DNA from 3 places in the Streptomyces sp. NPDC048185 genome. Region 2 is predicted to be linked to each of the others. Evidence: riboswitches for the same ligand, from Rfam matches in the RefSeq annotation. Region 2 holds a riboswitch; each other region holds the start of a gene.
What was found. A riboswitch is a leader RNA that binds a small molecule or an ion and turns the genes downstream of it on or off. The one in region 2 is predicted to bind thiamine pyrophosphate.

Region 1 (10,393 bases), on a different contig from region 2:
GCGAACCAGGGGCGGTCGGTGCCGAGGGACGCGGTGTACCGGACCAGGTCGAGGCCGGGCGCGTGCCGGCCGGGCTTGGTGGGGGTCGGCCAGCACGGGCCGGTGCAGAAGTAGTCCACGCCCTCCTGCGCGGCGGCCGCGGCGGCCTCGGACTCGGCGTGCGTGGAGCGGCCGACGAGGACGTCGTCGCCGAGGATCGCGCGGGCGGCGGGCACCGGCAGGTCGCCCTGTCCGAGGTGCAGCACGCCGGCGCCGGCGGCGTGGGCGACGTCCGCCCGGTCGTTGACCGCGAGGAGCTTGCCGTGGCGGGCGCAGGCCTCGGCGAAGACCTCCAGGTGCTCCAGCTCCTCGGCGGCCTCCATGCCCTTGTCGCGCAGCTGGACGATGTCGACGCCGCCGGCCAGCACCGCGTCCAGGAACTCGGGCAGGTCGCCCTGGCTCCTGCGGGCGTCCGTGCACAGGTAGAGCCGGGCGTCGGCGAGCCGGGCTCGTGCGGTGGCGGCGGTCTCGGACATGCGTGTGTCCCCCCAGATCGGTGACGTACGGGCCGCGGCGGGCGGCGCGTGGCAGACGGCCGCGCCGGTGGCGGCCGTGGCGTACGGACCGCGGGTGTCGCGGCCCGTACGCCGGGCGGTGTCAGGTCAGACGGCGAGCGCCTGGGCGCGGCGCTTCACCTCCGTGCCGCGATTCTCGCTCAGCGCCTGCGCGGGGGTGCCGGGCAGGGTCGGGTCGGGCGTGAAGAGCCACTCGAGCATCTCCTCGACCGTGAAGCCGTCGTCCCGGAGCAGGGTCAGGGTCCCGACCAGGCCCTTGACGACCTTGTCCCCGTCGATGAAGGCCGCCGGGACGTGCAGCGCTCGGTTCTCGCCACGGCGTACGGCGATGAGCTGGCCTTCCTTGATCAGCTGCCGCACGCGGGTCACCTCGACGCCGAGCATCTCGGCGATGTCGGGGACGGTGAGCCAGGCGGGTACGAGAGCATCGATCTTTGCGTCAATCTCGGTCACGTCTCCAGCCTGCCATCTGGCACTGACAGTCGGAAGCCGGACCCGGCCCAACCCGCCGACGGCGGACTACGCCGTCGCCGCCTTGAGCGGCCGCGCGGGGTCGGCGAGCAGCCGCGGGTCCATCCTGGCGCCCGCCTCGATCAGCCGCCTGCCCTGGGCCAGGTCCCGGGGCCGGCCCACCGCCAGCAGCGCGATCAGCCGCTCGTCGCGCAGCCAGCAGACCGTCCAGGCGGCACCGGAGGGGTCGCCGCGCCACAGCGTGGTGTCCGCGGCCGTGTGATGGCCCGCGTACTGGACGAACCGGCCGAACTGCTCGGACCAGAAGTACGGCACCGGGTCGTACACCGCCGGGGCCTCGCCGGTGGCGGCGCCGACGATGTCGGCGGCGACCGTGCGCGGGCCCTGGAGGGCGTTGTCCCAGTGGTGGACGAGCAGGCGCTCGCCGTAGCGGCCGGAGGGGAAGGAGGCGCAGTCGCCGACCGCGTGGACGTCGGGCACGGAGGTGCGCAGGCGGTCGTCGGCCAGGATCTCGCCGTGCGCGCCGAGCTCGACGCCGGAACCGGCGAGCCAGGCGGTGGCGGGGCGGGCGCCGATGCCGACGACGACGGCACCGGCGGGCAGCCGCGAGCCGTCGTCGAGGACGACGTGACCGGGCTCGACGCGCTCCACGCGCGCGTGGGTGCGCAGTTCGGCGCCCGCGTCGGCGTACCAGGCGGTCATGGGGGCGGCGACCTCGGCGGGCACCGCGCCGGCGAGCGGCCGGCCGGCGGCCTCCACGACGGTCACCGCGCAGCCCGCCTCGCGCGCGGCGGTGGCGAACTCGGCGCCGATCCAGCCCGCGCCGACGACCACGATGTCGTGCTGCCGGGCCAGCACCGGGCGCAGCCGCTCGGCGTCGTCCAGGGTGCGCAGCAGGTGGACGCCGGGGACGCCCTCGGCACCGGGCAGCCGGACCGGTTCGGCGCCGGTCGCGACGACGAGGACGTCGTAGGGCACGGGCCCGGCGGAGGTGTCCAGGACGTGCGCGCCGGGGCGCAGGCGCAGCGCCTCGCAGCCGAGCCGCAGCTCGATGCCGAGCGCCTCGAAGTCGACGTCGAAGGCGGAGCCCTCGGCCGTGCCGAGCAGGACGGCCTTGGACAGCGGGGGGCGGTCGTACGGCTGGTGGGGTTCGGCGCCGATCAGCGTAACGGTGCCGGTGAAGCCCTGTTCGCGCAGGGCGACCGCGGTCTGCACGCCCGCCATGCCCGCACCGACGACGACCACGCGACGCTCCGCGTCCGCTCCCCGCTCCTGCGTCTGCTCGTTCACCTGATCACCTTAGACACCCGGCAATTCGCCGGTCAGTCCTCGTGCGCGGTGATCTCCTCCACAACGCTCGTACCGCTGCCCTGCCGCGACTCCCATTCCCAGGTCTCCTCCAGCCGCACCCGCCCGTCGGGCAGGTCGACGACCGTGGACACGCAGTGCCCCGACGACGTGCTGCCGTCGGTCCTGAGCTGTACGTACCGGAAGTCGAGCCGGTCGCCCGCGCGGGTGCCCACCAGCCGGCCGCGGACGACGTCGCCACCCGTGTACTCGGCCCAGACCTCGCCGTCCTCCTCGTGGTAGGTGAACCGGGTGCGGGTCCCCACCTGGCCGGGGGCCTGGTCGGCGACCGGGGCGAGGACGAGACCGTCGAGCGAACGGGCCACGGTGGAGGCTCCCTTACGAGTTCGGCGTGGTGCGGGCTAGGGTGGCCAACGTAAAGCACTCGCGGGAGCCCGGACGCACCGGGCTGAGAGGGAGGCTGGCGGCCTCCGACCGTACGAACCTGATCCGGGTCATGCCGGCGAAGGGAGGGGCTGGACGCCCATGCCGTCCCCATCGATCGCACCGTCCGTACCACCCCGCACGTCCGACGTCCTCGTCGTGGGCGGCGGGATCATCGGCCTGGTCACGGCCTGGCGGTCCGCGCAGCGCGGGCTCGCCACGGCTCTCGTGGACCCCGAGCCGGGCGGCGGCGCCGCCCAGGTGGCCGCCGGGATGCTGGCCGCCGTCACGGAACTGCACTACGGCGAGCAGACGCTGCTCGGGCTGAACCTCGCCTCGGCCCGCCGCTATCCGGAGTTCGCCGCCGAGCTGACCGACCTGACGGGCCACGACCTCGGTTACCGCCGCTGCGGCACCCTGGCCGTCGCGCTGGACGCCGACGACCGCGCCCACCTGCGGGAGCTGCACGCGCTGCAGGAGCGCTCGGGGCTGGAGTCCGAGTGGCTGTCGGGGCGCGAGTGCCGGCGTCTGGAGCCGATGCTGGCGCCGGGCGTGCGCGGGGGGCTGCGGGTGGACGGCGACCACCAGATCGACCCCCGGCGGCTGGCCGGCGCGCTGGTGGCCGCCTGCGAGCGCGCGGGTGTGGTCTTCCACCGGGTGTGGGCCGACCGGCTCGCGGTCGCCGGGGACCGGGCGACCGGCGTCGTCACGGCCGGCGGCTCGGTGCTGGAGGCCGGGCAAGTGGTGCTGGCCGGGGGCAGCCTGAGCGGGCGCCTGGCGGGCGTGCCGGAGGCCGTGCTGCCCGCGGTGCGGCCGGTGAAGGGCCAGGTGCTGCGCCTGACCATGCCGCGGGCGCACGGGCCGCTGCTGAGCCGGACGGTGCGGGCCGTGGTGCGCGGCAACCCCCTCTACCTGGTGCCCCGGGAGAGCGGCGAGCTGGTCGTCGGCGCCACCAGCGAGGAGCTGGGCTGGGACACGACGGTGACCGCGGGCGGTGTCTACGAGCTGCTGCGCGACGCCCACGAGCTGGTCCCCGGCATCACCGAGCTGCCCCTGACGGAGACCCGCGCGGGCCTGCGCCCCGGCTCCCCCGACAACGCCCCGCTGCTCGGCCCGACCGGACTCGAGGGGCTCCTGCTGGCCACCGGCCACTACCGCAACGGCGTGCTGCTGACCCCGGTCACCGGTGACGTCATGGCGCACGTCCTGACCACCGGGGAGCTGCCGGAGGAGGCCCGTCCCTTCACTCCCCGGCGCTTCGGCGCCGCCCCCGCACTCTCGCAGCAGACCGTCCTCACGGAGCAGACCGCATGAACATCTCCGTCAACGGGGAGCCGCGCGAGGTGGCTCCCGGCACGGCCCTGGACGCCCTGGTGGGCACGCTCACCGCGGCGCCGTCCGGCGTGGCCGCCGCCCTGAACGAGACCGTCGTCCCGCGCGCGCAGTGGTCCGCCACCGCGCTGTCCGACGGCGACCGCGTCGAAGTCCTCACCGCCGTCCAAGGAGGCTGACCCATGGCCGACGATCCCTTCCTCCTCGGCGGTACGGCCTACACGTCCCGCCTGATCATGGGCACCGGCGGCGCCCCCAGCCTGGACGTGCTGGAGCACGCGCTGGTGGCGTCAGGGACCGAGCTGACGACCGTCGCGATGCGCCGGGTGGACCCGTCCGTGCACGGGTCGGTGCTGTCGGTCCTGGAGAAGCTCGGCATCCGGGTGCTGCCGAACACGGCCGGCTGCTTCACCGCGGGGGAGGCCGTCCTCACCGCCCGCCTCGCCCGCGAGGCCCTCGGCACGGACCTGGTCAAACTGGAGGTCATCGCCGACGAGCGCACCCTCCTGCCGGACCCGATCGAGCTGCTGGACGCCGCGGAGACGCTGGTGGACGACGGCTTCACGGTGCTGCCGTACACGAACGACGACCCGGTCCTGGCCCGGAAGCTGGAGGACGTCGGGTGCGCGGCGATCATGCCGCTCGGGTCGCCGATCGGGTCCGGGCTCGGCATCCGCAACCCGCACAACTTCCAGCTGATCGTGGAGCACGCGCGCGTGCCGGTGATCCTGGACGCGGGGGCCGGTACGGCGTCGGACGTGGCGCTGGCGATGGAGCTGGGGTGTGCGGGCGTGATGCTCGCCTCGGCGGTGACGCGGGCGCAGGAGCCGGTGCTGATGGCCGGCGCGATGCGCGCGGCGGTGGAGGCGGGGCGGCTGGCGCGCCGGGCCGGGCGGATTCCGCGGCGGCACTTCGCGGAGGCGTCGTCTCCCGCGGAGGGCCTGGCGGTGCTGGATCCGGAGCGGCCCGCTTTCCGGTGACCCCGCGGTGTCGCTCGTTCTCCCACCCGCGCATCACCCGTTTCCCGTCGGACAAAAGGTGGACCTCGCCCGTGGGGGCCGGGCGCCGTCGGCGGCGTGCGGTGGGTGGGAAGCGTCACAGGTGCGCTTCAGTACCGCCGTGACGGGGCTGGACGACCGCGGGGTGTCCGTGGTGGCTCGTACACTCGCCTGCGTGGACACGACCCTTCAGGACCCTCTGGTCGGGCAGGTGCTCGACGGCCGGTACCGCGTCGAGGCGCGGATCGCGGTCGGCGGGATGGCCACGGTCTACCGGGCCGTGGACACCCGCCTGGACCGCGTGCTCGCGCTGAAGGTGATGCACCCGACGCTCGCCACCGACGCCATCTTCGTCGAGCGGTTCATCCGCGAGGCCAAGTCGGTGGCCCGGCTCGACCACCCCAACGTCGTCCAGGTCTTCGACCAGGGAGCCGAGGGGGCGTACGTCTATCTGGCGATGGAGTACATCGCCGGCTGCACCCTGCGCGACGTGCTGCGCGAGCGCGGGGCGCTGCAGCCGCGGGCCGCGCTCGACATCCTGGAGCCGGTGCTGGCCGCGCTCGGCGCCGCGCACCGGGCCGGGTTCGTGCACCGGGACATGAAGCCGGAGAACGTGCTGATAGGGGACGACGGCCGGGTCAAGGTCGCCGACTTCGGGCTGGTGCGGGCCGTGAACACGGTCACCAGCACCACCGGGTCGGTCCTGGGCACCGTCTCCTACCTGGCGCCCGAGCAGATCGAGCACGGCGCCGCCGACCCGAGGGTCGACGTCTACGCGTGCGGTGTCGTCCTGTACGAGATGCTGACCGGCGGCAAGCCGCACGACGGGGACTCCCCCGCCCAGATCCTCTACAAGCACCTCCACGAGGACGTGCCGCCGCCGTCGGCCGCCGTCCCGGGGATGGCGTACGCGCTGGACGACCTCGTCGCGTCGGCGACCGCGCGCACCCCGGAGGTCCGCCCGCACGACGCCGTCGCGCTGCTGGCGCAGGCCCGCGAGGCGCGTGCGGCGCTGAGCGCCGAGCAACTGGACGCCGTGCCGCCGCAGGCCCTCGCCGCGGACCACGACAACGCCGAGGACCGCACGAGCGTGATCCCGCGCGCGCTCACCGTGCCCAGGCCGCTGCCGGTGAACGAGGACGAGGACGGCGTCCCGGCCGGCGAGGCCACGGCGGACGGGGTCCACCGCACCAGCCGGTTCACGGCTCCCCCTCCGCCGCCCCGGCGCCGTCGCCCCCAGGTGAGACGCGGTCCGCTGGCGATCGTCGTCGCCGTGCTGCTGGTCCTCGGCGCCGGCACGGGCTTCTGGTACATCAATTCCGGCCAGTTCACCAAGGTGCCGCCGCTGCTGTCCAAGACCCGGGCGCAGGCCGAGGACCGGCTGGAGGAGGCCGGGCTGGACGTCGGCACGGTCAAGCACGCGTACAGCGACACGGTCGAGCGCGGCACCGTCATCAGCACCGACCCCGGGGTCGGCACCCGGATCCGGAAGAACGACTCGGTGTCGTTCACGATCTCCGACGGTCCCGACACCGTGGAGCTGCCGGACGTGCAGGGCTACAAGCTGGACCGGGCGCGGACCGTGCTCGAGGACGAGGGACTGGAGCCGGGCATGGTGACCCGGGAGTTCAGCGACGACGTCCCCAGGGGCTTCGTGATCTCCACGGACCCGAAGACGGGCACCGAGGTGCGCGCGGGCTCCGCCGTGGCGCTCGTCGTCAGCAAGGGCCGCCCGATCGACGTGCCGGACGTCACCGGCGACGACCTGGCGGACGCGAGGGCGGAGCTGGAGGACGCCGGTCTGAAGGTGAAGGTCGCCACCGAGCAGGTCACCTCCGAGTACGACAAGGGGCAGGTCGCCCGGCAGACGCCGGACCCCGGCAGCCGCGCCGCCGAGGGTGACACGGTGACGCTGACGGTGTCCAAGGGCCCCGAGATGATCGAGGTCCCGGACGTGACCGGCGACAGCGTGGACGACGCGAAGCGCAAGCTGGAGGACGCCGGGTTCGGGGTGAAGGAGGACCGCGGGCTGCTCGGGCTGTTCGGCGACACCGTCAAGGACCAGTCCGTCGACGGCGGCGACACGGCGCCCAAGGGGTCGACCATCAAGATCACCATCAGGTGACGGCTCTCACGGTCCGGACGCCCGACCGGGCATGACACCCTGAACGGGTGAACAGTCAACAGTCCGCTCCGTCGCGCAACCCCGTCGGCGGTCATGTGCCCGTCGCCGGCGGCCTGCACTCCGTCGGCCTGTCCTACGCCCGTGACCTGCGGGCGGAGGCCGTGCAGGTCTTCGTGGCCAACCCGCGCGGCTGGGCCACCCCGGCCGGCAACCCGAAGCAGGACGAGGCGTTCCGGGAGGCCTGCGCCACCGAGGCGATCCCGGCGTACGTGCACGCGCCGTACCTGATCAACTTCGGCTCGCACACCGAGGCGACGGTGGAGCGGTCGGTCGAGTCGCTGCGGCACTCGCTGCGGCGCGGGCGCGACATCGGGGCGCTCGGGGTGGTCGTGCACACCGGCAGCGCGACCGGCGGCCGGGACCGTTCGGTGGCGCTGAAGCAGGTGCGGGAGTTCATGCTCCCGCTGCTGGACGAGCTGACCCACGACGACGATCCGTACCTGCTGCTGGAGTCGACCGCCGGCCAGGGCGCCTCCCTGTGCTCGCGGACCTGGGACTTCGGACCGTACTTCGAGGCGCTGGACGCCCACCCGAAGCTGGGTGTGTGCCTGGACACCTGCCACATCTTCGCGGCCGGTCACGACCTGACCGGCCCGGCCGGCATGCACCGGACGCTGGACCTGCTGGTGGACACGGTCGGCGAGGGCCGGCTGAAGCTGATCCACGCCAACGACTCCAAGGACGTGGCGGGCGCGCACAAGGACCGGCACGAGAACATCGGCGCCGGTCACATCGGCGAGGACCCGTTCCGGGCGCTGATGACGCACCCCGCGACCGAGGGCGTGCCGCTGGTCATCGAGACGCCGGGCGGCAAGGAGGGGCACGCCGCGGACGTCGAGCGCCTGAAGAAGCTGCGCGACGGCTGATCCGGGGCCGCTCGGGGCTCAGAGCTCGGGGCCGTCCCCGGGCTCCTCCTGGTAGGAGTAGCGCTGCTCCCGCCACGGGTCGCCGATGTTGTGGTAGCCGCGCTCCTCCCAGAAACCGCGGCGGTCCGCGGTCATGTACTCGATGCCGCGGACCCACTTCGGGCCCTTCCAGGCGTACAGGTGGGGGACGACCAGACGGAGCGGGAAGCCGTGCTCGGCGGTCAGCAGCTCGCCGTCCTTGTGGGTGGCGAAGAGGGTGCGCTCGGCGGCGAAGTCGGCCAGCCGCAGGTTGGAGCTGAACCCGTACTCCGCCCACACCATCACGTGGGTGACGGCCGGTCCGGGCGGGGCGAGCTCGAGGATCGTGCGGGCCGGGACTCCGCCCCACTCGGCGCCGAGCATGCTGAACTTCGTCACGCAGTGCAGATCGGCCACGACCGTCGTGTACGGCAGTGCGGTGAACTCCTCGTGGGTCCAGCAGTGCTTGTCGCCGTCGGCGGTGGAGCCGAAGACCCGGAACTCCCAGCGCTCGGGCCGGAACTTGGGGACCGGCCCGTAGTGCGTGACCGGCCAGCCGCGCTGGAGCCGCTGTCCCGGCGGAAGCTCGAACTGCGGCGTCTCTCCCGAACCGCCCTCTCCCGAACCCTGTTCCACCGGCTGACCCATGCCTCCATCCTGACAGACCCGGACCGATGCCCCTGACACGACCCCCTTACATGGGACAGAAGGAAACATATCTTACTAAACATGTACGTACTTACTAAGTCAAGACTTACTGGACGATCTTCGATGCCGGTGCAATCATGCGGCGCAACCCGCCAGTTCCCGCGTGGAAGGAGCCTTACGCGATGCAGGGCGACCCCGAGGTCATCGAGTTCCTCAACGAGCAGCTGACCGCCGAGCTCACCGCGATCAACCAGTACTTCCTGCACTCGAAGCTGCAGGACCACAAGGGCTGGCACAGGCTCGCGACGTACACGCGCGCCGAGTCCTTCGACGAGATGCGCCACGCCGAGCTGCTCACCGACCGCATCCTGCTCCTCGACGGCCTGCCGAACTACCAGCGCCTCTTCCACGTGCGGGTGGGCCAGAGCGTGACGGAGATGTTCCAGGCCGACCGGGAGATCGAGGTCGAGGCCATCGACCGGCTGCGCCGGGGCGTCGAGGTGATGCGCAACAAGAACGACATCACGTCGGCCAACGTCTTCGAGGCGATCCTCGCCGACGAGGAGCACCACATCGACTACCTGGACACCCAGCTGGAGCTGATCGACAAGCTGGGCGAGTCGCTCTACCTGTCCACGGTCATCGAGCAGACCCAGCCGGACCCGTCGGGGCCGAAGCTGGTCTAGGCGGCTTCCGGAAGCTCCGAGAGGACCGGTTCGCCCTGGTCGGCGAGCTGGCGGCGGGGGCAGGCGCCACGGCCGAGCAGCGCCTGGATGCGCCGTACGCAGCCGCCGCAGTCGGTGCCGGCCTTGCAGGCGGAGGCGATCTGCCGGGGCGTGCAGGCGCCGGCTTCCGCGTGGTTCCTCACCTGTTCCTCGGTGACACCGAAGCAGCTGCAGACGAACACGCGGTTCACCTCCCGAGCGGGGTACAAGGTCGTGCCGTACCGACGACCGGAGGCCCTGATCGGTGAGGCAAACCTAACCTTACCCATCACACAGGGACGGCAAAAGCGGAGGGGGCGCGGATCGTGTGTGACCCGCGCCCCATTCCGTGTCCCTGCCGCCCCGGTGGGGGGCGGACCGTCACTGGTCCCGGTACATCTCCGCCACCAGGAACGCCAGGTCGAGCGACTGGCTGCGGTTCAGGCGCGGGTCGCAGGCCGTCTCGTAGCGCTGGTGCAGGTCGTCGACGAAGATCTCGTCGCCGCCGCCCACGCACTCGGTGACGTCGTCACCGGTGAGCTCGACGTGGATGCCGCCCGGGTGGGTGCCGAGCGACTTGTGGACCTCGAAGAAGCCCTTGACCTCGTCGAGGACGTCGTCGAAGCGGCGGGTCTTGTGGCCGGAGGCCGCCTCGTAGGTGTTGCCGTGCATCGGGTCGGTGATCCAGGCGACGGCGGCACCGGACGCGGTGACCTTCTCGACCAGCTCGGGGAGCTTGTCGCGGATCTTGTCCGCGCCCATCCGGACGATGAAGGTCAGCCGGCCCGGCTCGCGGTCCGGGTCCAGGCGCTCGATGTACTGCAGCGCCTCCTCGGCCGTCGTCGTCGGGCCGAGCTTGATGCCGATCGGGTTGCGGATCCTGGAC
Region 2 (10,393 bases):
TGGAGAAGGCCGTCGTGGTCGCCAAGGAGGACTTCGCCGCGATCCGCACCGGCCGTGCGCACCCGGCGATGTTCAACAAGATCGTGGCCGACTACTACGGCGCACCGACGCCGATCAACCAGCTGGCCTCGTTCTCCGTGCCCGAGCCGCGCATGGCCGTGGTGACGCCGTTCGACAAGAGCGCCCTGCGCAACATCGAGCAGGCGATCCGCGACTCCGACCTCGGCGTCAACCCGAGCAACGACGGCAACATCATCCGGGTGGTGTTCCCCGAGCTCACCGAGGAGCGCCGCCGCGACTACATCAAGGTCGCGAAGGGCAAGGGCGAGGACGCCAAGGTGTCCATCCGCTCCGTCCGCCGCAAGGCCAAGGACGCCATCGACAAGATGGTCAAGGACGGCGAGGTCGGCGAGGACGAGGGCCGCCGTGCGGAGAAGGAGCTCGACGACACCACCGCCAAGTACGTCGCCCAGGTGGACGAGCTCCTGAAGCACAAGGAAGCCGAACTGCTCGAGGTCTGATGAACGACTCTTCCTGGGGAGCGCCGCCACGAGCCGGGTACTGGGGGCCGTCCGACCAGGGACCGCTCCAGGGAGCTGCCCCGGCCGGTCCCGCGTACGATGCGCACAGCGCGCAGCAGACCCGCCCCATGCCCATCGTGCCCGACGTACCCGAACACGGCGGAGACCAGGATGACGACCAGGGGGCCGCTCGGCTGAGCGGCCCCCTGGTCCGAGACGAGCCGTTCCGCGACGACACGTACCGCGGCGAGACCCCGTCGGCACAGCCGTATGCGGCGGTGCCGCAGAATCCGGAGCCCATGCCCGAGGCCCAGCAGCCGCCGCAGCCGCAGCCGCAGCCGCAGAAGAAGAGCGCGGGGCGCGACCTGGGTTCCGCGATAGGCGTCGGTGTCGGACTCGGCGTGGTGATCATCGCGTCGCTGTTCTTCGTCAAGGCCGTCTTCGTCGGTGTGATCGCGGCAGCCGTCGTGGTGGGCCTGTGGGAGCTGACCACACGGCTCCAGGAACGCAAGGGCATCAAGGCACCCCTCGTGCCGCTCGCGATCGGCGGCGCCGCGATGGTGGTCGCCGGGTACGTGCGCGGCGCCGAGGGCGCGTGGGTGGCCATGGCGCTCACGGCGCTGGCGGTCCTCGTGTGGCGGATGACCGAGTCGCCGGAGGGCTACCTCAAGGACGTCACGGCGGGCCTGTTCGCCGCCTTCTACGTGCCCTTCCTGGCCACGTTCGTCGCCATGATGCTGGCGGCCGACGACGGGCCGTGGCGCGTGTTGACCTTCCTGCTGCTGACGGTCGTCAGCGACACCGGCGCCTACGCGGTCGGCTGGCGCTTCGGCAGGACCAAGCTCGCCCCGCGCATCAGCCCCGGCAAGACCCGCGAGGGCCTGCTGGGAGCGGTCGGCTTCGCGATGGTGGCGGGCGCGCTGTGCATGCAGTTCCTGATCGACGACGGCTCCTGGTGGCAGGGCCTGCTGCTCGGCCTCGCGGTCGCGGCCAGCGCCACGCTCGGCGACCTCGGCGAGTCCATGATCAAGCGGGACCTCGGCATCAAGGACATGGGCACGCTGCTGCCGGGCCACGGCGGCATCATGGACCGCCTGGACTCGCTCCTGCCGACGGCACCGGTGGTGTGGCTGCTGCTCGTCGTCTTCGTCGGCTCCGGCTGAGCGTCACCCGGCGTCCCCTCCCGTCCCGCCCACCGGCTCCACGGCGGTGAGCACCCGGCGGACGGGGACGCCGACCGCTGGCGCCGACGCCCCGGGCGGGGTCTGCTGGGGACCATGGGAGCGACCTCTGCAGGACCGGCGCCGGGCACCACCGGACACGCCGGGGTCCTCAGTGCCGTCTCGATCGCCCTGTTCTGCATCCAGCTCGACTTCTTCGCGCTGAACCTGGCCATCCCCGGCATCTCCACCGAGCTGCACGTGACGGTGTCCGCCGCGCAGTGGACCCTGTCGGCCTACATTGCTCGCCATCGGCTGCCTGTTCATCGTGGGAGGCCGGCTGGGCGATCTCTTCGGCCGCCGTCCGGTCCTGCTCACCGGCATCGCCCTGTTCGCCGCGGCGTCCGTCGGGTGCGCCCTCGCCCCGTCCCTGGGGCTCCTGGTGGCGGCACGGGTGGCCCAGGGCGTGGGGGCGGCACTGATCTTCCCGGTGTCGGTGTCCGTGATCACCAACGCCTTCCCCGAGGCGACCCGGGCCCGCGCGCTCGGTGCGGCGTTCGCCATCGCCAACGTGGGCACCGCCGTCGGGCCGTTCGCCGGCGGCGGGTTCACGGACGGTCCCGGCTGGCGGTGGATCTTCTGGCTGCTGGCCCCGCTGAGCGCCGTCTCCCTGGCGCTCGCCCTGTGGTACGTCCCCGACTCCCGCGACGACCGCGCGCCCCGGCAGATCGACCTGCCCGGCTGCCTGACCGTCGTGACCGGCCTGGCCGCCCTGACCCTGGCCGTCGAACGCGGCAGCGCCTGGGGCTGGGACCATCCGCGCACGCTCGTCCTGTACGCCGTGGCCGCCCTCTGCGGCGCCCTGTTCGTGCGACGCGAGCGCACCTGCCGCCATCCGCTCGTCGACTTCGCCCTCTTCCGCAACGTCCCCTTCGACCTGGTGACGGTCATGGGGTCGGTCAGCAACATGGGCTACGCCGTCACGGTCTTCCTCGCCACGCTGCAGCTCCAGCAGCTGCGCGGCCTGTCCGCCCTCCTCGCAGGCACGGTCTTCCTGGCGCCCGCGCTCATGGTGGCCTGCACCGGGCCGCTCGGCGCCTGGTTCTCGACCCGGCTGCGGCCCACCACCGTGATGGCACTTGCCGGGGCCGTCGCCGGCTCGGGGATGATCGGACTCAGCCTGGTCCGCGCATGGTGGCTCTACATCCCCGCCTTCACCTGGTGTGCCCTCGGCCTGGGCCTCGGCTGGACCTTCGCCAGCGTCGCCACCCAGCAGGTCATCCCGCCCGCCCGGGCCGGGGAGGCCTCCGGAGTGGTGCTCACCGCCCTGGTCGTCCTCGGCGCGATCGCGCTCGCCGCCGTCGCCTCGGCGATCACGGCGCTCACCCCCGAGACCGGACCGGAGCGGGCCTACGACGCCATCCTGCGCACCGGCGGCACGATCATCCTCGCTGCGTCCGTCCTGGCGGCGCTGATCAGCCGCCGGCTTGCCGCCCGAGGGCTGGTGCCGTCGCCCCGCCGGGCGTGAGGAAGGGCACCCGCCGGACCTCCGGGGCGGGCCGTGCGTCACCACACCACGGGCAGGCGGGCGACGAGCCGGACGTTGAAGTTGGGTACGTACTCCACCCGGTCCGCCGCCAGACGCAGCCGGGGCAGCCTGGCGAAGAGACGGGCGAACACCGTCTCGGCCTCCAGCTGGGCGAGCGGTCCACCGACGCAGTAGTGGATGCCGCGTCCCAGGGCGATCGGCCACTCCCGTGGACGGCCGATGTCGAAGCGGTCGGGGTCCGGGTAGACCTCCGGGTCCCGGCAGGCGGCGGCCAGCACCAGCAGGACCGCATCGCCCGCACGCAGCTCGGCGTCACCGACGCGGACGTCCTCGGTGGCCACCCGGCGGATGAACTGGTTGGGCGCCACGATCCGCAGCAGCTCGCGCACCGCGACGGGCCACAGCGAGGGGTCGGCGCACAGCACCCCCAGTTGGCCGGGGTGGTCCAGCAGCACGACCAGGCCGTTGGACAGCAGGCTCGTGAGGTTCTCGTGGCCGGCGATGAGGAAGAGCACCACAGAGGCGAACAGCTCCTCGTGGCTGAGGCGGTCCCCGTCCTCGGAGGCGCCGGCGAGGGTGGCCAGCAGGCTCTCGGGCCGGGCGGCGCCCTGCGCGAGGGCGTCGCGCACCGCCTCGGCCAGGTGGTCGCCGGCCCGCGCGGCCCGCGCCGTCTCCTCGTCGGTCAGGGTGGCCGGATCACGCCCGAACGGCAGCAGGAAGTCGTCGCAGGCCGCCTTGAGCCGGCGCCGGCCGCCGGGGTCGAGCGACATGCCGAGCACCCCGGCCAGGACGCTCAGCGGAAGGGGAGCGGCGACATCGGCGACGAAGTCCATGCGGCCCCGGGGCTCCACCGTGTTGAGGAGCCGGTCGACGGTCTCCTCGATCCACGGCCGCAGCCGGCCCACGCTCGCCGGGGTGAAGGCGCGGCTCACCAGCGAGCGCAGCCGGGTGTGGTCGGGCGGGTCGGAGAAGACCAGGCTGGAGTGGACGAAGGCGTACAGGTGCCGCAGGGTGTCCCGGGACCCGGCCGAGGTGTCGAGCGTGATCACCGAGGAGAAGGACGGGTCCCGGAGCACCCGCTCCACGTCGGCGTACCGGGTGACGATCCACGCACCGACACGGGAGTCGTAGGACACGGGGTCGGTCTCGCGCAGGCGCGCGTAGCGCGTGTAGGGGTCGGCGAGCATCGCCTCGTCGAACAGAGCGGGCCGTCCCGTCACCGTCACCACCCGTCCCCCGTCGCTGGGCCGTGCGTCCTCCCTCAGGACACACCCCGGGCGCCTTGGCGGCAAACGCGGCCGGGGAGTCGCCTCAGACGCGCGCGTCGTGCTCGCGCACCGCGATCCGGGCCAGCTTCGTCAGCATCATGCCGTTGCGGACCGAGACGAAGTAGTCCACGGGCAGCCCGTGCATGCGGGTGCCGGGGCCCCGGAGCGCGTGCCAGTCCAGGGTGAAGAGGGTGTGCTCGCCCCAGGGGGTCAGCTTCATGGCGATGCGGGCCGCGCCGAAGGGCTCTGCCTTCGCCTCCAGTTCCAGGCGGCGGCGCGGCTCGCAGATGCGGACGACGCACGTGTCGTCGAGCGTCACGGCGCCCGCGCCGACCCGCACCTTCAGCCGGGCGCCCACCTCCGGCCAGTGCGGGTCCGCGGCGAGGATCCGCTGCGTCCCCGTCACCCACTCGCCGTAGCGGTGGCCGTCGGACAGCAGGTCCCAGACTTCGGACGGCGAGCTCAGGATCAGACAGCGGTTCCGGGCCATGGGCACGCTCCTGGAGGACGGGCAGCTGAACCCAGGGCGTGGGGACTCACCACTCCTCGGCTCGACGCGGTTCGGCCTCCAGCCTCACGCCGACCGCACCGCCCGCGCAGTCCGGCAAGCCCAGACAGGTGAGCCGACACCCGCCGGCCACGTCCACGCCGGCCGACGCCACGCCGATCGGGAGCCCTGCCATGTTCCACGCACCTCCGCTCAGCTCGCCCGGCGGGGCACCCGATTGGATCTGCGACACTGGGGAGGTCATGCCTAAGCCCGGAGAACTCACATTCGTCGCCCCGCGCGGAGCCAAGAAGCCGCCGCGGCATCTCGCCGATCTCACGCCTGCCGAGCGCAAGGAGGCCGTCGCCGCGATCGGTGAGAAGCCGTTCCGTGCGAAGCAGCTCTCGCAGCACTACTTCGCGCGGTACGCGCACGACCCCGAGCAGTGGACCGACATCCCCGCCGGTTCGCGCCAGGGGCTGCGGGAGGCGCTGCTGCCCGAGCTGATGTCGGTCGTCCGGCATCTGTCGACCGACCAGGGCACCACCCGCAAGACGCTGTGGAAGCTGTTCGACGGGACGCTCGTCGAGTCCGTGCTCATGCGCTACCCGGACCGGGTCACCATGTGCATCAGCTCCCAGGCCGGCTGCGGCATGAACTGTCCCTTCTGCGCCACCGGGCAGGCGGGCCTCGACCGGAACCTGTCCACCGCCGAGATCGTGCACCAGATCGTGGACGGCATGCGGGCGCTCCGGGACGGCGAGGTTCCCGGCGGGCCGGCGCGGCTGAGCAACATTGTGTTCATGGGGATGGGCGAGCCCCTCGCCAACTACAACCGTGTCGTGGGGGCCATCCGCCGGCTCACCGACCCCGAGCCCGACGGACTGGGGCTGTCGCAGCGCGGGATCACCGTCTCCACGGTCGGCCTGGTCCCGGCGATCCACCGCTTCGCCGACGAGGGCTTCAAGTGCCGCCTCGCGATCTCCCTGCACGCCCCCGACGACGAGCTGCGCGACACCCTCGTCCCCGTGAACACCCGCTGGCAGGTGCGCGAGGTGCTCGACGCGGGGTTCGAGTACGCGGCGAAGTCCGGACGCCGGCTGTCCATCGAGTACGCGCTGATCCGGGACATCAACGACCAGGCGTGGCGCGGCGACCGGCTCGGGCGGATGCTCAAGGGCAAGCCGGTGCACGTCAACCTCATCCCGCTCAACCCGACGCCGGGCTCGAAGTGGACCGCCTCGCGGCCCGAGGACGAGAAGGCGTTCGTCGCGGCGATCGAGGCGCACGGTGTGCCGGTGACCATCCGGGACACTCGTGGGCAGGAGATCGACGGGGCGTGTGGTCAGCTCGCCGCGAGCGAGCGGTAATCTGACCGGCGTACATCCGCATTTTCAGACATCTTCATATTCCGACAGGGGAGCGCCACAGCGCTGAGAGTGCGGCACCGGCCGCAGACCCTCCGAACCTGGCCCAGGTCATTCTGGGTAGGGAGATCGGTCATCACTCGAGCTGTTGCGCCCTGCCCGGGAACCTCGCCAGGGGTCCCGGGCGGGGCCGCGTCTTCTCCTGGTCACCCAGGAGGAATTCCGTGAGCATCACCAAGAAGGCCAGTGTCCTGGCCGTCGGGCTCGGCCTCGTCGGCGGCCTGGCCGCCTGCGGATCGTCGTCCGACGGCGACGACCAGGGGTCCGGCGGCTCCAGAACCGTGACCCTCGTCAGCCACGACTCGTGGGCCGCGTCCAAGAGCGTCATCGCGGACTTCGAGAAGAGCTCCGGCTACAAGGTCCGGGTCCTCGAGGACGGCGACGCCGGGCAGGCCGTCAACAAGGCCGTCCTCACCAAGGACAATCCGCAGGGCGACGTCTTCTTCGGCGTCGACAACACGCTGCTGTCCCGCGCCCTCGACAACGGCCTGTTCCAGTCGTACGAGCCCAAGGGCTCCGACATGATCCTCCCCGAGTACCGGGTCGACCAGGACAAGCACCGCGTCACGCCCGTCGACACCGGTGACATCTGCGTCAACTACGACAAGGCGTACTTCAGCGAGCACAAGCTGAGCCCGCCCGACTCCCTCGACGACCTCGCCGAGCCCGCGTACAAGAACCTCCTCGTCACCGAGGACGCCGGCAGCTCCTCGCCCGGTCTCGGCTTCCTGCTGGGCACCGCCGCCAAGTACGGCGACGACGGCTGGGAGGCGTACTGGAAGAAGCTGAAGGCCAACGGCGTCAAGGTCGTCGACAGCTGGGAACAGGCGTACAACGAGGAGTTCTCCGGCTCGTCCGGCGGCAAGAAGGCCAAGGGCGACCGCCCGCTCGTCGTCTCCTACGCCTCCTCGCCGCCCGCCGAGGTGATCTACGCCGACCCGAAGCCGGACACCGCGCCCACGGGCGTCGCCACCGGCACCTGCTTCCGCCAGGTCGAGTACGCGGGCCTGCTGAGCAACGCGAAGAACACCGAGGGCGGCAAGGCGCTGCTGGACTTCCTGGTCAGCAAGAAGTTCCAGGACGACATGCCGCTGAACATGTTCGTCTACCCGGTGCGGGAGGCCGCGCAGGTGCCGCCGGAGTTCGTGAAGTACGGGCCGCAGGCGAAGAACCCGCAGACCCTGGACCCGCAGAAGATCGCCGACAACCGTGACCAGTGGGTCAAGTCGTGGACCTCGCTCCTCCTGAAGTGACCGACGCGACCAAGGCCGCCCGCGCCACCGGTGCCCGGCGGCGCGGGAGCGCGGCGCGGCTGGCCCTGATGGCCGGCCCCGTCGCGTTCTTCGCGGTCTTCTTCGCCTACCCCGTCGCCGCGATCGTCGCGCGTGGACTGGAGGTCGACGGAGTCTGGCGGTTCGGGCGGATCGGGGACGTCCTGGCCCAGTCCGACGTCCGGCACGTGCTGTGGTTCACCACCTGGCAGGCGCTCGCCTCCACGGCGCTCACGCTGCTGGTCGCCCTGCCCGGCGCGTATGTCTTCGCCCGCCTCGACTTCCCCGGCAAGCAGGTGCTGCGGGCGGTGGTGACCGTGCCGTTCGTGCTGCCGACGGTCGTGGTGGGCACCGCGTTCCTGGCGCTCGTCGGGCGGGGCGGACTGCTCGACGAGCTGTGGGGCGTACGGCTGGACACCACCGTGTGGGCCATCCTGCTCGCGCACGTCTTCTTCAACTACGCCGTCGTCGTGCGCACCGTCGGCGGGCTGTGGGCCCAGCTCGACCCGCGCCAGGAGGAAGCGGCGCGGATGCTCGGCGCGTCCCCCCTGCGGGCCTGGCGGCGGGTCACCCTGCCGGCGCTCGCGCCCGCCGTGGCCGCCGCCGCGCTGATGGTGTTCCTGTTCACCTTCACCTCCTTCGGCGTCGTCCAGATCCTCGGCGGACCCACCTTCTCCACCCTGGAGGTGGAGATCTACCGGCAGACCTCGCACGTCTTCGACCTGTCCACCGCCGCCGTGCTCACGCTGATCCAGTTCGCGGCGGTCTGCGCCATCCTCGCCGTGCACGCCTGGACGGTCCGGCGGCGCGAGACGGCCCTGCGGCTCGTGGACGCCGCCCGCACCGCACGCCGCCCGCGCGGAGCCGGGCAGTGGGCACTGCTCGCGGGCGTGCTCGTCACCGTCGCCGTCCTCGTCGTGCTGCCGCTCGCCGTGCTGGTCCAGCGCTCGTTCGGGCCCGGCGGCCTCGGGTACTACCGGGCGCTGACCCACGAGGACGGCGGCACCTTCCTCGTCCCGCCGATCGAGGCGGTCGGCAACTCCCTCGAGTACGCCCTCGCCGCCACCGCCGTCGCCGTGGTCGTCGGCGGGCTGGCGGCGGCCGCGCTGACCCGACGGGACGCGGGCCGCCTGGTGCGGGGCTTCGACGCGCTGCTGATGCTGCCGCTCGGCGTGTCCGCCGTGACGGTCGGCTTCGGGTTCCTGATCGCGCTGGACGAGCCGCCGCTGGACCTCAGGTCCTCCTGGATCCTGGTGCCGCTCGCCCAGGCGCTGGTAGGCGTCCCCTTCGTCGTACGGACCATGCTGCCGGTGCTGCGGGCGGTGGACGTGCGGCTGCGCGAGGCGGCGGCGGTGCTCGGGGCGTCACCGTGGCGGGTGTGGCGGGAGGTCGACCTGCCGATGGTGCGGCGGGCGCTGCTGATCGCGGCCGGGTTCGCCTTCGCGGTGTCGCTGGGGGAGTTCGGCGCGACCGTGTTCATCGCGCGGCCCGACAATCCGACGCTGCCGGTCGCCGTGGCCCGGCTGCTGGGGCGGCCCGGTGACATGAACTACGGGCAGGCGATGGCCCTGTCGACGATTCTGATGGTGGTGTGCGCCGTGGCCCTGGTTGTGCTGGAGCGGCTGCGGACCGACCGGAGCGGGGAGTTCTAGCGATGCTGCTGAGTCTGCGGGAGGCGACCGTCCGCTTCGGTGGACGGGCCGTGCTCGACGCCGTCGACCTGGATGTCGCCGAGCACGAGGTCGTGTGCGTGCTGGGACCCAGCGGCAGCGGCAAGTCGACGCTGCTGCGCGCGGTCGCCGGTTTGCAGCGGCTGGACGCCGGGCGGGTGGCGCTGGACGGGCGCGACCAGTCCGGAGTGCCCGCGCACAAGCGCGAGGTGGGGCTGATGTTCCAGGACCACCAGCTGTTCCCGCAGCGGGACGTGGCCGGGAACATCGCCTTCGGGCCGCGGATGCGCGGGGCGTCGCGGTCCCGGCAGGAGCAGGACGTACGGGAGCTGCTGGAGCTGGTCGGGCTGCCGGGTGCCGCCCGCCGGTCCGTCGCCGCGCTCTCCGGCGGTGAGCAGCAGCGGGTCGCGCTCGCCCGCGCCCTCGCGCCCCGGCCCCGGCTGCTGATGCTGGACGAGCCGCTCGGCCAGCTCGACCGCTCGCTGCGGGAGCGGCTGGTGGTGGAACTGCGGGAGTTGTTCAGCCTGTTGGGCACCACCGTGCTCGCCGTGACGCACGACCAGTCGGAGGCCTTCGCGCTGGCCGACCGGGTGGTGGTGATGCGGGACGGCCGGATCGCCCAGGAGGGCACACCGCTCCAGGTGTGGCAGCGGCCTGCGGACGCCTTCGTGGCCCGCTTCCTCGGCTTCGACAACGTGGTCGACGCGACCGTCACCGGCCAGGTCGCGGCCACCCCCTGGGGCAAGGTGCCGGTGCCCGAGGACGCGCCCCAGGGCAGGCGGACCGTGCTGGTGCGGCCCGCCGGGGTCAGGATCGTGGCCGCCGACGCCGGGCTGCGCTGCACGGTCGCCGCCCGCACCTTCCGCGGCACCCATGTCGCCGTCCACCTGCAACCCGGGGACGCGCCGCGCCTGGAGGCGGCGTGCGCGCTGCGGGCGGCTCCCGAGGTCGGGGACACGGTCGGGGTGGAGTTCGACGGGGCGGAAATCGTGGTGCTCGGCTGATCGTCCCGCTCCTAGGATGCGGGGCATGACGCCACT
Region 3 (10,393 bases), on a different contig from region 2:
CCCGCCGCATGAGCCCTACTATCGGCTCGCCATGACAGCAGCAGGGAAGCACCAGGTGAGCCGCGCGGAAACCTCACGTCGAGGCAGCCGGCCGGGCCGGGCGGGCATCAGAGACGTGGCCGCCGCCGCCGGAGTATCCATCACGACCGTCTCCGACGCCCTCAACGGCAAGGGCCGACTCCCGGATGCCACCCGGCGCCATGTCCGTGAGGTGGCCGACCGGCTGGGGTACCGGCCGTCGGCCGCCGCCCGTACGCTCCGCACCGGCAAGTCGGGACTCATCGGCCTGACCGTGACGACGTACGGGAATGAACCTTTCACCTTCACCGAGTTCGCGTACTTCGCCGAGATGGCGCGTGCCGCCACCTCCGCCGCGCTCGCCCGCGGCTACGCCCTCGTGATCCTCCCGGCGACCTCCCGCCACGACGTGTGGTCCAACGTCGCGCTGGACGGCACGGTCGTCATCGACCCGTCCGACCAGGACCCGGTCGTCAGCGAACTGGTCCGGCAGGGGTTACCGGTCGTCTCCGACGGCCGCCCGGCCGGCGCTCTTCCCGTCACCGCGTGGGTCGACAACGACCACGAGGCCGCGGTGCTCGGCATCCTCGACCACTTGGCCGCCGCCGGCGCCCGCCGGATCGGCCTGCTCACCGGCACCACGACGGACACCTACACCCACCTGTCGACCACGGCCTATCTGCACTGGTGCGAGCGTGTCGGACAGGACCCGGTCTACGAGGCCTACCCGGCCCACGATCCGTGCGCGGGGGCGGTGGCCGCCGACCGGCTGCTCGCCCGGCCCGACCGGCCCGACGCCGTGTACGGCCTGTTCGACCCGAACGGCACCGACCTCCTCGCCGCCGCCCGCCGCTACGGTCTGCGCGTCCCGGAGGACCTGCTGATCGTCTGCTGCAGCGAGTCCACGGTGTACGCCAGCACCGAGCCGCCCGTCACCACCCTGTCGCTGAAGCCCCGCCGCATCGGCACGGCGGTGATCCAGCTCCTCATCGACGCCATCGAGGGCCTCGACTCCGACCAGACGGTCGAGCAGGTGATACCGACGGAGCTGATCGTGCGGACCTCGTCGCAGCGCCGCCCGCCCCGGACGACGATCAGCCCGCCGCGGTCGCCCGAGCGCGAGTAGGGGCCGGGCCGGCGGGACGGGGCCCCTGCGGAGGAACGCCCGCCCGGCACGCCCCGTACGGTGAAATCACGCCGACGTCACGGACGGGCGAAGCCCGCCCCAAACGGGGCGAATGCCGCGGTGAACCGGAGTCCTGCTCTGATTCACCACCCCTGGGTCATCACACAGAGCGATCCGCATTCCTATGATGGGCCCACACACCGCGGGCCGCTGCGACCAGGCAGTCCGAAGCGGTGCAGATGCGGCGCGATGGTGGAGGGGTCGATGACTCAGGGGGCCGGTCAGGGACCCGAGGTGGAGCGGACGGCGACGGTGCGCGACTTCCGGGTGCCCGCGTACGTCCACGAGGCCGCTCCGTACGCCGCCGCCGGCACACACGCGGGCAATCCCGCTCCCCCCTCCGAGAAGGGCTACGAGGACGCCTATCCGGAGGGGTACACGCCCACGCAGCGCGATCTGCCCGTCATCCGCAGGGGTGACACGGTCCAGGTGACCGTCGACCCCGAGGCGGTCCCGGCGGCGCAGCCCGCCACAGGGCAGGGGCCCCTGTTCGTCGTCGGCGACGTGCACGGCTACCTCGACCAGCTGGTCGCCGCCCTCCAGGAGAAGGGCCTCGTCGACGCCTCCGGCCAGTGGTGCGCGGGCACCTCCCGCCTGTGGTTCCTCGGCGACTTCACCGACCGCGGCCCGGACGGCATCGGCGTCATCGACCTCGTGATGCGGCTGTCCGCCGAGGCCGCCGCGGCCGGCGGCTACTGCAAGGCGCTCATGGGGAACCACGAGCTGCTGCTCCTCGGGGCCAAGCGGTTCGGCGACACCCCCGTCAACTCCGGCGCCGGCACCGCCACCTTCCAGGCGGCCTGGCTGCTCAACGGCGGCCAGAAGACCGACATGGACCGGCTCCAGGACCACCACCTGCAGTGGATGGCCCGCCTCGACGCACTCGAGGAGGTCGACGGCCACCTCCTCGTCCACTCCGACACCACCACCTACCTCGACTACGGCCGCTCCATCGAGGAGGTCAACGACACCGTCCGCGAGACGCTCACGCGCAACGACGCGGAAGAGGTGTGGGACCTGTTCCGCAAGCTCACCAAGCGCTTCTCCTTCCGCGACGAGGGCGGCGCGGACGCCGTGCGCTCGCTGCTGGACACCTACGGCGGCACGCGCATCGTCCACGGCCACAGCCCCATCCCCTACCTCCTGGGCGAGGTCGGCTCCGAGGACGGCGAGGACGACACCCGTACCGCGGTCGAGGGGCCGCACGTCTACGCGGACGGGCTGGCCATCGCCATGGACGGCGGCGTGACCATGGCCGGAAAGCTGCTGGTCCAGCAACTCCCGTTGGACGCCTGACCGTTCACCGGCGTTATTTCCCGGGCGCCGGTCCCGCAGGCCGGCACCCAATTTCTGGAAACCCCCTGTCACCGCGCGCCGTGACCGCTCTACCATCGGCTTATCCGTAGCAGGCTCCCCTCCGTTTCTGCCCGACGGCTCGTTGGCATGCGAGCCCCAAGCCCTACGGAGCATCGGGGGATGCACATGAACAGCGTTCCGCAGCATCTGTCGAACGAGGACCGCCAGGAGTACGAGCGGGTCCTCGACGAGGCGCTGCGCTCCGCACCACACCGCCCGGAACTGGCCGCTGTCGGACAGCGGCTCAACGCCGAACAACTGCGCACCATGGCACTCAACGCCACCGCACTGATCACGGCGGCGGCCACCACCGAGTACCAGCACTACGTGAAGGTCCGCGAGGAACTGCGTCGTCCGGCGCCGAACGCCTCGTCGTCCGCGCGTGACTCCGGCTCCGACGAGCCGGGCACGGGCGCGATGGGTCTCGCCGCGACCGTCGGGGAGGCCGCCGAGGCCGGCGCGGGTGCGGTCGCGGTCGTCGCCGTCCTGGCACCCGTCCTGGCCGGCACGGCAGCGGCGATCTTCCTGCTCGTCGGCTACGTCCTGAGGATGATCGACCCGGGGCAGGCGTTCGCCCGGACCATGCTCACCACGGGATGGGTGTTCGGTGGTGTGACCGCCGTCGCCGTCCTCGTCGCAGGCGTGGGGCTGCTGCTCACCGCACTGCGCAACCGGCCCTTCGCCGAGTCCGGCCGCTACGGCGAACTCGACGGGGAGGTGACCCGGGCCCGGGAAGCCTGGCACGACGCCCTGCTCGAGCGCGGCATCCTGCCCTTCCTGCGGGAGGCGCTCACCGATCCGAACGCGGCGGTCGCGCTGCACCGCACGGGACCGGCGGCACCGGCGAGCCGGATGCCGCACCTGGGCTACGACCGACCGGGGTTCACGAGCCCCGGCGACGGCCAGGAGAGTCCGCGCCCGAGCTACTCGAGTCCGGACTACAGCAGCCCGGACTTCGGCGGCCCGGAACACCGGCCGGAATAGCCACCGGCCGGGGCGGGCACGTCAGAGAATGCCCGCCCGGCCGGCGGCGGTGATCCAGGAGGGGAACTCGGACAGCAGGCGGTCGTACAGCTCCTGGTCGGGGACGATGCCGATGTCGTCCACCGCGAAGAAGCCGACGTTGTCCACGCGGCGGCCGGGCAGGGTGTCGAACCGCTCGAGCACCCCGTAGTTGGACCGGCCGAGGCCCACGAACTGCCAGAAGACCGGCTCCTCCACCGCCTCCCGCAGCTCCCGCTCGATCTCGCTGTTGCGGTAGACGCCGCCGTCGGAGAAGAACAGCACCAGCGTCGGTGCCTGCGCCGGGTTGTCCCGGACGAAGGCCCGGACCTCGGCGATCACCTTCTGCTCCTCGTTCTGGATGCCGACGTCCCGCATGTCGACCTGGTCGGCGTGCAGCCCCTTCTTCCTTCCCCGGCGGAAGAGGCCCACCTCCCCCACCCGCACGTGCAGCCGCAGCCACTCGGGGAGGTCGCCCAGCCGCAGGTCGGGCAGGCGTGCCGGGTTCGACGCGAAGGTCCAGGCCTGCATCTCGCCGTCGTCGTCCAGCTGCGCGGCGACGGCCGCCATGCGTTCCACCACATCGGCCACCACGCCCTTGGAGTACAGGAAGGACATGGACCCGGAGGCGTCCAGGACCAGGACGACGCGCGCGGTGACACCGGAGGCGCCGTGCTTGCGCAGGCTGACCGCGACCTGCTCCTTGCGCAGGGACAGCCGCTTGCGCATGTCGACGGGGAGGCGCTCTTCGCCCTTGGTGAGCCGGGGGCCGGGCGCCGCCGCCGACGGGGGCACCGGTGCGGGCGGGGCCGGCGGAGCGGACGGCGTGGAGAGACCCGGCGGCACCGGGGGAACCGGCTGCGGGGGCGGGGCGTGCGTGACGGGAGGCGTCGGGGCGGGCGGGGCCACGGTGGCCGGGGACACGGTGGCCGGGGACACGGCGGTCGGGGACACGGCGGTCGGGGACACGGCGGTCGGGGACACGGTGGCCGGGGACACGGTGGCCGGGGACACGGCGGTCGGGGGCACGGCGGTCGGAGCGTCGTCGACGGTGATGCCGAAGTCGGTGGCCAGACCGGCGAGTCCGCTGGCGTAGCCCTGGCCGACGGCCCGGAACTTCCACTGCCCCTGGCGCAGGTACAGCTCGCCGCCGACCAGAGCGGTCTCGGAACCGGCCGTCATGTCGAAGCGGGCCAGCTCGGTCCGGGTGGCCGCGTCCAGCAGCCGCAGCGACAGTCCCGGCACCCGGCCGAAGGTCCCGCCGTCGGAGGAGGCGCACAGGACGATGCGCTCGACGCCGGGTTCCAGCGCGTGCAGGTCCACCTCGACGCTGTCGGTCATGGCTCCGGAAGCAGGCCCGGACCCGGACTCCTTCCCCAGGTGCCGCACCGCGCCGGACGCGTGCCGGGGCTGGTTGTAGAAGACGAAGTCGCCGTCGTCCCGTACGCGTCCCGCCGAGGTGAGCAGCAGCGCCGAGGCGTCGACCTCGGGCACACCCGGCCCGGCGGACCAGCTCAGTGCGACACACACCGCGGGGGAGTCGACGGCGAGATTGGCGCCCTTGCTCAGGGATGAGGCTGTCATGGGCCCAGTCTGCCGAGGCGGAGCCCCCGAGGGGAGAGGTCGGGCCCGGTGGTCCGCCCTGCTTCCGCTCTCCCGGGCCTTCGCCGGGATGCAGGCGCTGCAATTCGGCACCGGTCGCCTACAGGGCGACCAGCAACGGCCGCAGGGACCGGCCCGCCTCATGACGCCGGGCGGCCCGGCGAGGGACCGCCCGGCGTGCGTCCGGGGCCCGGTGTCAGTCGGCCAGCGGGAGATACACCCGGTTCCCGCCGGCGGCGAACTCCTTCGACTTCTGCAGCATGCCCTCGGCGATCTCGTCGGGAGACGCTCCGGCGGCGGCCGCACCACCGAACCGCTCGTTGATGTCCTGGCTGATCTTCATCGAGCAGAACTTCGGCCCGCACATCGAGCAGAAGTGAGCCGTCTTGGCGGGCTCGGCCGGCAGCGTCTCGTCGTGGAACTCCCGTGCCGTGTCCGGGTCGAGGGCCAGGTTGAACTGGTCCTCCCACCGGAATTCGAAACGGGCGTCCGACAGCGCGTCGTCCCACTGCTGCGCACCCGGATGACCCTTGGCGAGGTCGGCGGCATGGGCGGCGATCTTGTAGGTGATGACGCCGGTCTTGACGTCGTCACGGTTGGGCAGGCCCAGGTGCTCCTTGGGCGTGACATAGCAGAGCATGGCCGTGCCCCACCAGGCGATCATCGCGGCACCGATGCCGGAGGTGATGTGGTCGTACGCCGGTGCGACGTCCGTCGTCAGCGGGCCGAGCGTATAGAACGGAGCTTCATCGCAGATCTCCTGCTGAAGGTCGATGTTCTCCTTGATCTTGTGCATCGGGACGTGCCCCGGGCCTTCGATCATGGTCTGTACGTGGAAACGCTTGGCGATCCGGTTGAGTTCCCCGAGCGTGCGCAGCTCGGCGAACTGCGCCTCGTCGTTGGCGTCCGCGATCGATCCCGGTCGCAGGCCGTCGCCGAGGGAGTACGTGACGTCGTACGCGGCGAGGATCTCGCAGAGCTCCTCGAAGTTCTCGTACAGGAACGACTCCTTGTGGTGCGCCAGGCACCAGGCCGCCATGATCGAGCCGCCGCGCGAGACGATGCCGGTCTTGCGGTTCGCGGTGAGCGGTACGTAGGCCAGCCGGACGCCCGCGTGGACCGTCATGTAGTCCACGCCCTGCTCGGCCTGTTCGATCACCGTGTCCTTGTAGACCTCCCAGGTCAGGTCCTCGGCCCTGCCGTCGACCTTCTCCAGGGCCTGGTAGAGCGGCACGGTGCCGATGGGCACGGGGGAGTTGCGGAGCACCCACTCGCGGGTGGTGTGGATGTTGCGACCGGTGGACAGGTCCATGACCGTGTCGGCGCCCCAGCGGGTCGCCCAGGTCATCTTCTCGACCTCCTCCTCGATGGAGGAGGTCACCGCCGAGTTGCCGATGTTGGCGTTCACCTTCACCAGGAACCGCTTGCCGATGATCATCGGCTCGATCTCCGGGTGGTTGACGTTGGCCGGCAGCACGGCCCGCCCGGCGGCGATCTCCTCACGGACCACCTCCGGCGAGACGTTCTCCCGGACGGCCACGTACTCCATCTCGGGCGTGATCTCACCCCGGCGTGCGTACGCGAGCTGCGTCACCGCCGTGCCGTTCCTGCCCCGGCGCGGCTGACGCGGACGCCCGGGGAAGACCGCGTCCAGATTGCGCAGGCCACCGCGCGGTGAGGTGTGCTTGATCCCGTCGTCCTCGGGACGGACGGGGCGGCCCGCGTACTCCTCCGTGTCGCCGCGGGCGATGACCCAGTTCTCCCGCAGCGGCGGCAGCCCCCTGCGGACGTCTGTGTCGACGAGTGGATCGGTGTACGGGCCCGATGTGTCGTAGAGCGTGACCGACTGCCCGTTGGTGAGGTGCACCTGACGGACCGGCACCCGCAGGTCGGGGCGCGAGCCCTCGACGTACGCCTTGTGCCAGCCGATGGACTTCCCGGCCTCCGCGGACTCCGCCTCGACGGAGTTGTGGGTGGAGGCAGGCGTGCGTGCGTCCTTGATGGTCATGAGACCTACTCCCTACGCCGGCATTACCCGGTAACAGGTTCAGCGGTCGACGCAGCGGTTTCCGTCTGACGACGCCTCGTGGGCAACATCACTCGACTTCGGTGATGTTTCCCGTGAAACATCGCAGGGACGGAGGTCAGCGCCCTCTCAGCCCGGTGCTCCGAGCTCCCGCGTGTACAAAGGTGCCCCCACGCTAGCGTCAATCCGGGCGCGGTGAACAGAGGGCCCCCCTCGTTCTCTTGCGATGATCGGTCCGTGACCACGACCCAGCACCCTCCCTACCCGCCGCACGAACCTCGCCGCGGCCCGGGCGCGCAAGCAGGCGACGGGCGAGCGGAAGGCCATGCCCCAGGCGGCCCGTACGCCGCCGGTGAGGAGCGCACCGGCAACGGCGGACACGGTGGCAGCGGGGGGCACGGTCACTCGAACGGACACGGTCACGGCCCCGCGGCGCCCGTCTCCCGGCACCTGCGGAAGGTCATCGCGGCGGTCCTCATTCCCTTCGCCGCGGCGGTGGTGGTCGGGCTCGCCGTGCTCTGGCCGGGCGGTGCGCCACCGCACGAGCGCACCGGAGTCGGCTTCGACCGGCAGACACAGCAGGCCACGGTCACCACGGTGGACAGGCTGAGCTGCACGTCCGTCAACGCCTCCGGCGTTCCCCCGACCGGCGACACGTCCACGGCCGAGGGCTCCTCCGCGGTGCAGCAGGCGAACGGCGACTGCAAGCGGGCGACGATCCGTGTCGACACCGGCAAGGACAAGGGCCGCACCTTCACGGAGATCGTGCAGCCGGACCAGACACGCCAGTTGCACGAGGGTCAGAAGGTGGTGGTCGCCTACGAGCCCTCCGCGCCGAAGGACCTGCAGTACTCGGTGACCGACATCGATCGCGGGTTCCCGATGGCCCTGCTCGCGGGCATCTTCGCCCTCGCCGTCGTGGTCGTCGGCCGGCTGCGGGGTCTGATGGCCCTGGTCTCGCTGGCCATCAGCTTCCTGCTGCTCAACTTCTTCATCCTGCCCGCCATCCTCCAGGGCTCGAACCCGCTGCTCGTGGCCGTGACCGGGGCCAGCGCCATCATGCTCATCGCGCTGTATCTGTGCCACGGGCTGTCGGCGCGAACCTCCGTTGCGGTGCTCGGGACCCTGGTCTCGCTGCTGCTGATCGGTGTCCTGGGGTCCCTGTTCATCGGGTGGGCCGCCCTCACCGGCAACACGGACGACAACACCGGCCTGATCCACGGCCTGTATCCGTCGATCGACATGAGCGGCCTTCTGCTCGCCGGGGTCATCATCGGCTCGCTCGGTGTCCTCGACGACGTGACGGTCACCCAGACGTCGGCGGTCTGGGAGCTGCACGAGGCCAATCGCACGATGGGCTGGCGCGGTCTGTACCGCGCGGGCATCCGCATCGGACGCGACCACATCGCCTCCGTCGTCAACACCCTCGTCCTCGCGTACGCGGGCGCCGCGCTGCCGCTGCTGCTGCTGTTCTCGATCGCGCAGAGCAGCGTGGGGACGGTTGCCAACAGTGAGCTGGTCGCGGAGGAGATCGTGCGCACGCTGGTGGGATCGATCGGCCTGGTGGCCTCCGTGCCGGTCACCACCGCCCTCGCGGCCCTGGTCGTCTCGGCCGACCGTCCGGCAGGGCGGACCGGCGCGCGGGACCCCGGTGCCGTGGCACCGGCGCGTGGTGGACGGGGCCGCCGCCGCAAGCGCTGAGTCGGCCGGGGCCGTGCGGGGGCACCCTCGCACGACCGGCCACCTCACCTGAAGAACCGTTACTGCAGAGGCGGGCGACCTGACGAAGCGTTACGCCACCGCCTTGGTCGCCGTAACGGTTCAGCCCGCGCTCTGCTCCTCCGCAAGGATGCGGTCCAGTGCCTCGTCGAGGTGTGCGTCGAAGTCGGCGAGCGCGCCTTCCTGACCCAGCGGCACCAGCTTGTCGGTCCGGTCCAGAAACGCCACGAGCGGCGCCGCCGAGGAGCGGAACAGCGCCTGGTCGCTGCCGACCTGGAGACGGATCAGCACCTCGGCCAGCGGCCCGGGATCGACGGGTGCGATACGCACGTCACCGTCGCCGCACGGCGTGCCCACCCCGTCGACCAGCAACTCCCGGCCGAAGGCCCAGGTCACCGGGGCATCGCCAGGCAGATGGAAGGTCAGCCGCACCGCGTAGGGATCACACGTCTGGTAACGCAGCTCCACCGGGATGCGGAATGAGAGCTCCTCGGACACGAGAAAGCTCATCATGACCTCTGCCTGTACGGACTCGCCCATCGCCTACCCCGTCATTCGCCGTCGACTGTCCGGGAATCAAACCTCTTACACTGGTGGCATCTTGCTCAACGTACACACCAGATCACAAGGAGTGAGTTTTCAGATACTGATAGAGATCGCGAGTGACCCCAGAAGCCGGCCCATTTCGTTCTGCAGACGCTGCGCCGCGGGCAGCAGCCGGTCGGCCTGGTGGGCGGGCAGGGAGAGGCCCATCGTCGCGGCCGTGGTGCCGATGGTGATCGGGATGGCCGCGCACACCGTCCCCAGGGCGTACTCCTGGCGTTCGGTCACCGGCGTCATCCGCCGCGTGCGCTCCAGTCGTTTCATCAGACTGACCCCGTCACGCACCGTGTACGGCGTCACGGGGTTCACCGGATAGCGGTCCAGGTGATCGCGGCGGGCGTCCTCGTCCAGCTGCGACAACAGGCACTGTCCGATGGCGTGGGCATGGCCGGTCTCACGGAAGTCGGCCCACTCCTCCACCGCGGGATTGCCCGGGGTGTCGGAGACGCACATGACCTCGATCTCACCGTCGCGGTACATGGCGTAGTAGACGGGAACGCCGATGGCGTCGCGCCAGCGCGCCAGCGCGTCGACGACCGTGCTGCGACGTTTCTGCTCGGCCCCGCTGCTGCTCAGCCGCTCGGCCGCCTCCCCGAGAAAGAACAACCCCTTGTCGCGGCGCAGGTATCCCTCGTGCACCAGGGTGCGCAGCAGGTGGTACGCCGTGGGCAGCGCCAGCCTCGTCTCACGGGCCAGCTGTTTGGCGGGAGCGCCGTACTCGTGCTCCGCGACGCACTCCAGAAGGCGCATCGCGCGCTGCACCGAGCCGATGAGAGTCACCGTGGGCGGGTCCGCGGACGGCGGCACGGCGGGGGCGGGGGGCGTCCTGGGCGCCGAAGGCTGCACGGGCAGTGCGCGCGGCGGTACGAATGCGGTGTCAG

Region 1: another riboswitch for thiamine pyrophosphate. It lies ahead of thiO (glycine oxidase ThiO); the one in region 2 lies ahead of ACGF3H_RS25345 (thiamine ABC transporter substrate-binding protein).
Region 3: another riboswitch for thiamine pyrophosphate. It lies ahead of thiC (phosphomethylpyrimidine synthase ThiC); the one in region 2 lies ahead of ACGF3H_RS25345 (thiamine ABC transporter substrate-binding protein).

The regions. Positions count from the first base shown of each region.
Region 1 is NZ_JBIDAN010000001.1:363,223-373,615, forward strand. It holds gene thiE (thiamine phosphate synthase) at 1-515, opposite strand, end outside; gene ACGF3H_RS01670 (Rv2175c family DNA-binding protein) at 642-1,007, opposite strand; gene ACGF3H_RS01675 (FAD-dependent oxidoreductase) at 1,074-2,315, opposite strand; gene ACGF3H_RS01680 (hypothetical protein) at 2,348-2,698, opposite strand; TPP riboswitch at 2,750-2,861, shown strand; gene thiO (glycine oxidase ThiO) at 2,859-4,070, shown strand; gene thiS (sulfur carrier protein ThiS) at 4,067-4,267, shown strand; gene ACGF3H_RS01695 (thiazole synthase) at 4,271-5,068, shown strand; gene pknB (Stk1 family PASTA domain-containing Ser/Thr kinase) at 5,262-7,211, shown strand; gene ACGF3H_RS01705 (deoxyribonuclease IV) at 7,259-8,137, shown strand; gene ACGF3H_RS01710 (sulfite oxidase-like oxidoreductase) at 8,156-8,803, opposite strand; gene bfr (bacterioferritin) at 8,986-9,489, shown strand; gene ACGF3H_RS01720 ((2Fe-2S)-binding protein) at 9,486-9,719, opposite strand; gene ACGF3H_RS01725 (class II 3-deoxy-7-phosphoheptulonate synthase) at 9,889-10,393, opposite strand, start outside.
Region 2 is NZ_JBIDAN010000009.1:118,380-128,772, reverse strand. It holds gene frr (ribosome recycling factor) at 1-521, shown strand, start outside; gene ACGF3H_RS25375 (phosphatidate cytidylyltransferase) at 521-1,684, shown strand; gene ACGF3H_RS25370 (MFS transporter) at 1,983-3,209, shown strand; gene ACGF3H_RS25365 (cytochrome P450) at 3,248-4,450, opposite strand; gene ACGF3H_RS25360 (SRPBCC family protein) at 4,542-4,988, opposite strand; gene ACGF3H_RS25355 (hypothetical protein) at 5,035-5,181, opposite strand; gene rlmN (23S rRNA (adenine(2503)-C(2))-methyltransferase RlmN) at 5,249-6,355, shown strand; TPP riboswitch at 6,392-6,497, shown strand; gene ACGF3H_RS25345 (thiamine ABC transporter substrate-binding protein) at 6,577-7,665, shown strand; gene ACGF3H_RS25340 (iron ABC transporter permease) at 7,734-9,335, shown strand; gene ACGF3H_RS25335 (ABC transporter ATP-binding protein) at 9,338-10,357, shown strand; gene ACGF3H_RS25330 (maleylpyruvate isomerase family mycothiol-dependent enzyme) at 10,383-10,393, shown strand, end outside.
Region 3 is NZ_JBIDAN010000003.1:231,075-241,467, forward strand. It holds gene ACGF3H_RS11570 (LacI family DNA-binding transcriptional regulator) at 32-1,144, shown strand; gene ACGF3H_RS11575 (metallophosphoesterase) at 1,394-2,500, shown strand; gene ACGF3H_RS11580 (hypothetical protein) at 2,681-3,544, shown strand; gene ACGF3H_RS11585 (VWA domain-containing protein) at 3,566-5,146, opposite strand; gene thiC (phosphomethylpyrimidine synthase ThiC) at 5,361-7,172, opposite strand; TPP riboswitch at 7,165-7,354, opposite strand; gene ACGF3H_RS11595 (YibE/F family protein) at 7,428-8,891, shown strand; gene ACGF3H_RS11600 (SsgA family sporulation/cell division regulator) at 9,012-9,449, opposite strand; gene ACGF3H_RS11605 (helix-turn-helix domain-containing protein) at 9,549-10,274, opposite strand.